DNA from 2 places in the Glycomyces halotolerans genome. Region 2 is predicted to be linked to the other one. Evidence: riboswitches for the same ligand, from Rfam matches in the RefSeq annotation. Region 2 holds a riboswitch; the other holds the start of a gene.

Region 1 (3,370 bases), on a different contig from region 2:
CACGTCTACCACGTCGTTCACCACCGCCAGGACCGGTTCATCGGCCTCCTCGAGCGGCTCGCCGTCGGTGCGGCCGATGACCACGTACATCAGGTAGTGGCCGTAGGCGTTGTAGCCGAGCATGGTCTTGGCGTGTCCCAGTTCCGAGGCCGCGCCGTCGGTGCGCAGGGCCGCGAAACCGCCGTCCAGGCCCTCCTCGATCGCGCCGCGCAGCTCCTCGGCCTCGGCGGCGTCGCCGAGGTTGAGCACGCCCGCCGTGGCCGCGTGCTCACCGTCAGGGCTCACCACCGTCGCGCGGACGACCTGCGTGCAGTCGGCCTCCGCCAGCAGGTCGGCGACCGCGTCGATGCCGGCTTCGGCGCAGTCGGCCAGCTCGTCGGTGCCCAGTACCGCGTAGGACCCGGCGCCGCTCGGCGTGATGGAGTCGGAACCGAACAGCTCCTCCGTCGAAATCGGCTCGGCGTCGGTCTCCCGGCTCTCGATCGGGTCGACCACCGCCGGAGCCTCGGCATCGTCCTCAGAGGACTCGCCTTCGTCCCCGGCGCCCGGATCGGTCTGCGGCTGCGCGACGGGCGCCGACTCGCTCTCGCGCAAGACGATGTACGCGCCCGCGCCGCACGCCGCCACCACGGCCAGGCCGCTCACGACCGCCAGCGCGATGAGCCACCACCGGGTCCGCCGCCGCGCGCGCCGCGCGGCGCGGCGGAGCGGACGCGAGGCGTGGATGCGCTCCAGGTGCGTCTCGAGGTCGTCCTCCGGAGAGCGCGGCGACTGCTCCTCGGGGCTGAGCCGCATCGTCGGCGCGGTCACCCGCGCCCGGTCGATCCGGTCGTGATCCTCATCGGTCCTCGCGTGACGCCCATGCTCTCGCTGGGGAACACCGAAGGGAGACGGGCCGTGTGCCATGGATCGCAGCATAGTCCCTGGGCGGTCCGGAACCGGGAAAGCTTCCCCCGACCGGGGTATGCGGAACGGCGCCGCCGAAACGGGAGTACCGCACCGCAACTCGTGTCACGCGACCGGACGGATCGGTTCGCCGGGATCGGTGCGGACCGTCGCGGACGGCGGGTGACAATGGTGGCATGTCAGAAGGCCCAGTCGAGCAGCCAGAGCACTACTTCAGCGAAAGGCCCGCCGTCGACGACCGCGAGCGCACCATCGACTTCGAGCTCGACGGCGTCCGATACGAGCTGACCGCCTCGACCGGGGTCTTCTCCGGGACGCGCCTTGACCCCGGCACGAGCGTGCTCCTCCACAAGGTCGCGCCGCCGGAGGCCGGCGGCGTGTTCCTCGACCTCGGCTGCGGCTACGGGCCCATCAGCGCCGTGCTGGCCCAGCGGGAGGACGCCGAAGTGTGGGCCGTCGACGTCAACCGCCGGGCGCTGGACCTGACGCGACGCAACACCGAGCGGATGCCCGGGAAGGTGCGCGTGGCGACACCCGACGAGGTGCCGCCGGAGACACGGTTCGACGAGATCTGGTCGAACCCGCCGATCAAGGTCGGCAAGGACGCGCTGCACGAGATGCTCGATCAGTGGCTGCCGCGACTGGGGGACGGCGGCATCGCCTGGCTCGTCGTCTCCAAGCACCTGGGCTCGGATTCGCTGGCGCGTTGGCTGAGCGGCAAGGGCTGGAGCGTCGGCAAGCACGCCAGTGCCAAGGGCTACAGGGTGATCCGCGTCGAGCGATCCGAATGAGCCGGTCATGTGCGGAACGACGCGAGTCCGCATTGTGACAGCGGGCTTGTCATCGCTCCGTGTGATGACGTAACGTATCCGGCGTAAGCGAACACCCACGGGAGCCCGATGCATCGGGCTGAGAGGGGACTCGGTAGTCCCGACCGTCGAACCTGATCCAGATCATGCTGGCGCAGGGAGAAGGAGATATGAGCGCTACACGTCTACCACGGCTCCACGTCATCACCGACACGCGTCCCGACACGGCCGACCCGATCGCCGCGGCCACCGCCGCGCTCAAGGCCGGCGCCAGGCTCGTCCAGGTGCGCCCCGAAGACCATTACACCGACCGCGCCGCGCTCGACCTCGCGGCCGCGCTGACCGAGCTGTGCGACGAGCACGACGCGCTCTGCCTGGTCAACGACCGAGTCCACATCGCACAGGCCGTCGGCGCCCACGGCGTCCACCTCGGCGACGACGACCTCCCCATCGACGTCGCCCGGCGACTCCTGCCTCGCGCGGCGATCGTCGGCGGCACCTGCCGCGAACCCGAGGCCGCTCGCGCCGCGCGCCGCGCCGGCGCCACCTACCTCGGCGTCGGCCCCGTCTACGACACCGGCACCAAGACCGGTCTGCCGAACGCGATCGGACTCGACGGCCTCGCCGCCGTGTGCGAGGCGGTCGACGTTCCCGTCATCGCGATCGGCGGCATCACCGCCGAACGCGCCGGGCACTGCCGCTCCGCCGGGGCGCACGGCGTCGCCGTGGTCGGCGCGATCTCGACCGCCGAGGACCCCGTGCGCGCCACCGCCGAACTCCTCGAAGCCGTAGGGGAGCAGCAGTGATGCGCATCGCCGTCGTCGGCGCCGGCTCGGTCGGTCTCGCCATCGCCTGGCGGGCCGCCCAGAGCGGCGCACAGGTCACCGTGCACGACACCGATCCGGGCTCGGGCGCCTCCCGCGTCGCGGCAGGCATGATCGCCGCCGTCACCGAAGCCCAGTTCGGCGAAGAGGACATGATCCCGTTCATGTCCGCGTCGGCCGACGCCTGGCCCGGATTCGCCGCCGAACTCCAAGGCGAGTCCGGAATAGACCTCGGCTACCGGGACGTACCCACGCTCCTGGTCGGCATCGAAGACGGCGACCGCGCCGAGATCGACCGGCAGGCCGAGCTCTACCGATCCACCGGCCGTGAAGTCGTCCCGCTGCTCGCCCGGGCCTCCCGCAAGACCGAACCGCTGCTCAGCCACCGCGCCCGCGGCGGCGTCCTCGTCCCCGGCGACCACGCCGTCGACCCCCGGGCCGTCCACGCCGCGCTCCTGGCGGCCTCCGACCGCGCCGGCGTCAGCATCCTGACAGAACAGGTCGCCGACACCGCTGCACTCGACGCCGACCAGGTCGTCATCGCCGCCGGATGCGGCTCGGCCGCGTTCGGCCTGCCGATCCGGCCGGTCCGCGGAGCGGTCCTGCGCCTGCGCGCCGGCAGCGGCCAGCCGATCCCGCGCACCACCGTCCGCGGCCGGGTCGCCGGCCACCCGGTCTACATCGTCGCCCGCGAGAGCGGCGAAGTCGTCGTCGGCGCCACCAGCGACGAGCGCGGCTTCGACCCCACCTCCGGCACCGCCGGCGCCGCCCACGACCTGCTGCGCCGATCGATCGACCTCGTGCCCGAGATCGCCGAGTACCACCTCGACG
Region 2 (3,370 bases):
TCCAGGTTCGCCGAGTTGATCGTGCGAGCCCGGATACCGGCCCGCTCGGCGGCCTCGATCTGGTTGCGCATGAGCGCCAGCAGCGGCGAGACGATCACCGTCGGTCCCGCCCCGCGCCGCCGCAGCAGCGCCGTCGAGACGAAGTAGACCGCCGACTTGCCGAAACCGGTCCGCTGCACCAGCAGCACCCGGCGCCCCGCGCCGTCGCAGAGGGCCTCGATCGCCCGCCACTGGTCGTCCCGCAGCCGCGCATGCTCCCCGGCGAGCGCCCGCAGCAGCTCCTCGGCCTCGTCCCTGGTCGCGTTCTCGATGATGTTCCCGGTTCCCGCCATGCCAACCTTTGTACCGTGCCGGAGCGACAGGCCCCGACGACACTAGTGGCCCGGCCGCCGGACCACTAGGCTTCGATACCGTGAGCATCGAAGTGCCTTGGAAGTCCGGGACCTGGACGACACTGCCCGCCGCGGCCTTGGAGCAGGACGGCCGCCTGCTGGTCACCGCCACCGAAGCCAGCGACGCCTGGCGCCACACCTGCTACGGCTTCGTCCACGGCAGCGAGCACGCGCTTCTGGAGGAATGGGACCGCGAACGGGCCGTCGAAGTGTCCTTCACCGCCGACTTCGCCCGGCAGTTCGACCAGGCGGGCCTGTTCATCCGCGTCGACGAGGAACGCTGGATCAAGACCGGCCTCGAATTCGCCGACGGACTCCTCCAAGTCGGCGCCGTCGTCACCGACGTCTACTCCGACTGGTCGACCGCTCCCGTGCCCGAATGGGCCGGCAGGGAGGTCACCGTCCGGGCCTCGCGCCTGGCCGACTCGGTGATCATTCGCGCCCGCGTCGACGACGAGCCGTGGCGACTGGTCCGCCTCGCCCCGCTCGACCCGGACGTCACCGCCGAGGCCGGACCGTTCTGCTGCGCGCCGAGCCGCGCGGGCCTGACCGTCGCGTTCAACTCCTGGCGGCTCACCGATCCCGACCTGGCGCCGCATTAGCTACTCGTCGAGCTCCAACGCGAGCAGACGCAGGTCGTAAACGGACATGCGCCCGCTCGGATCGGCAACGCCCTTGGCGTTGACCGTGACACCGTCGGCGCGCAACAGCTCGGGCACATCGACGCCCGGACGCCCGTCCGACCAGCGGAAACCTTCAGAAACGACGCCGCGCGCCGTCAGGACCCGGTAGGCCCGCGGCACGTCGCCGTCGCGCATGTACGCCCCGACCTGGCGAGGCCCGGTCCCGATCAGCTCCGCCAAGTCGCCGTACGAGGTCCACGTCCCCTCCGGGAGCGCGGCCACGAGCCGCCGCACCAGCTCCCAGTCCTGCTCTGTCGCCATCGGTGCACTGTATCGAGCCGGGCCGACGCGGCACCGAGGCCTCAGACGCCACCGGTCCGCCGCGACCCGGCGACCGGCCGCCGCGCCGGTGCTACGGTCGAAGCCGACAGGGGAGCCGACCGGCTGAGAGTGCGGGAACCACCCGCAGACCCTCGAACCTGATCCGGGCAATACCGGCGTAGGGAGTCTCGTCTACCGCTGTCGCGACGTGTCCACGCACACCTGAAAGGCGACACCCATGCCTGCCAACGACAGCCTCTTTCCCGCCGCGAGCACCCGCTGGCGCACCATCGACATCGTGACCTGCGCGGTCCTCGCCGTCGCATTCGGTGTCGTCTTCTGGGCCTGGGGGTTCGTCTGGTCCGGCCTCGAACCGGTGCTCGCGTTCTACCCGCCGCTGAAAGCCGTCCTCAACGGCGTCTGGCTCATCCCGGCGGTACTCGCCCCGCTCATCGTCCGCCGGGCCGGAGCCGCCGTGTTCACCGAGACGCTGGCGGCGATCTTCTCCGCACTACTCGGATCGTTCTGGGGCGTCCTGGTCGTCTACCAGGGCCTGCTGCAAGGGCTCGGCGGCGAGCTCGCGTTCGCCGGGACCCGATACCGCCGCTTCGGCACCGCCACCGCCCTCGTCGGCGGCGCGCTCGCCGCAGTCGCCCTCGCCCTGTTCGACATCCGCAACTACTACCAGGCCACCGACTTCTGGGCCTTCCAAGTGCCGTACTTCCTGATCTCGATCCTCTCAGGCGCCGTCATCGCCGGGCTCGGCTCCCGCGCCCTGGTCAAAGCCATGCTGCCCACCGGCGTCCTCGACCGCTTCCCGGCCGGACGCGACCGGCAGCGGATCTGACCCGGCCGTGATCTCGGTCGAGTTCCGCGACTTCACGTGGCGACACGCCGGGCGGCGAGCCCCGGCGGTCGCCGACGTGAACCTGCGCATCGACCCCGGCGAGCACGTCCTGCTGCTCGGCCCCTCCGGCTCGGGCAAGTCGACGCTGCTCGCCGCGCTCGCGGGACTGCTGACCACCGACTCCGGCGAGCAGACCGGCCATGCCCTCCTCGACGGCGAGGACGCGATCCGGCGTCGCGGCCGAGTCGGCACCCTCTTCCAAGACCCCGAGACCCAACTGGTCATGGCCCGCAGCGGCGACGACGTCGCCTTCGGGCTCGAGAACCAGGCCGTGCCCAGAGCACAGATATGGCCGCTGGTCCACCGAGCCCTCGAAACGGTCGGCTTCCCCTACCCGCTCGCCCATCCCACGCACGCGCTCTCAGGCGGTGAACAGCAGCGACTCGCGCTCGCCGGCGTCCTGGCGCGCCGCCCCGACCTCCTGCTGCTCGACGAACCCACCGCCAACCTCGACCCCGAAGGCGCCGAAGCGGTCCGCAGCGGCCTCAAAGCCGCGCTGACCGAAACGTCCGCCACGCTCGTCATCGTCGAACACCGAGTCAGCGACATCCTCGACCTCATCGACCGCGTCATCGCCCTCGGCCCCGGCGGGACGCCGGTCGCCGACGGGCCGCCGGAAAAGGTCTTCTCCGAGCACGGCGAGGCACTCGCCGAACAAGGCGTATGGGCGCCCGGCATCCCACTGCCGACCCGAAAAGGCCCGGGAGCGGGCGAAACCCGCCTGCGCGCCGAGCGTCTCGCCAGGACCCACCCGGGTGCCGACCGGCCCGCCCTCGACGGCGTCGACTTCCACCTGCGAGCCGGGGAACTGCTGGCGGTCACCGGACCCAACGGCTCCGGCAAGTCCACACTCGCACTCCTCGCCGGCGGACTCGTCCCGCCGACCACCGGATCGGCCCACATCACCGGTGAGGCCCGCCCCCTCCATCGCCTCCCGGCCAGGCGACTCGCCACACGCGTCGGCTCGGTGTTCCAAGACCCCGAGCACCAGTTCGTCACCGCCACCGTCAGAGCCGAGCTCGCCTTCGCGCCGCACGCCGCCGGATGGCCGCAGGACCGGATCGACCGGCGCGTCACCGAACTGCTCGAACGGCTGCGCCTCGACCACCTCGCCGAAGCCAACCCGC

Evidence for each region. Region 2 has a riboswitch for thiamine pyrophosphate ahead of ACYVL2_RS11345 (ECF transporter S component). Riboswitches for the same ligand answer to the same signal wherever they lie in the genome.
Region 1: another riboswitch for thiamine pyrophosphate. It lies ahead of thiE (thiamine phosphate synthase); the one in region 2 lies ahead of ACYVL2_RS11345 (ECF transporter S component).

What each region holds. Positions count from the first base shown of each region.
Region 1 covers NZ_BAAGXZ010000003.1:136,457-139,826, forward strand. The annotation lists gene ACYVL2_RS04145 (hypothetical protein) at 1-810, opposite strand, end outside; gene ACYVL2_RS04150 (class I SAM-dependent methyltransferase) at 1,083-1,697, shown strand; TPP riboswitch at 1,785-1,895, shown strand; gene thiE (thiamine phosphate synthase) at 1,886-2,521, shown strand; gene thiO (glycine oxidase ThiO) at 2,521-3,370, shown strand, end outside.
Region 2 covers NZ_BAAGXZ010000011.1:61,238-64,607, forward strand. The annotation lists gene ACYVL2_RS11330 (RecQ family ATP-dependent DNA helicase) at 1-332, opposite strand, end outside; gene ACYVL2_RS11335 (DUF1349 domain-containing protein) at 413-994, shown strand; gene ACYVL2_RS11340 (MGMT family protein) at 995-1,336, opposite strand; TPP riboswitch at 1,435-1,538, shown strand; gene ACYVL2_RS11345 (ECF transporter S component) at 1,575-2,183, shown strand; gene ACYVL2_RS11350 (ABC transporter ATP-binding protein) at 2,191-3,370, shown strand, end outside.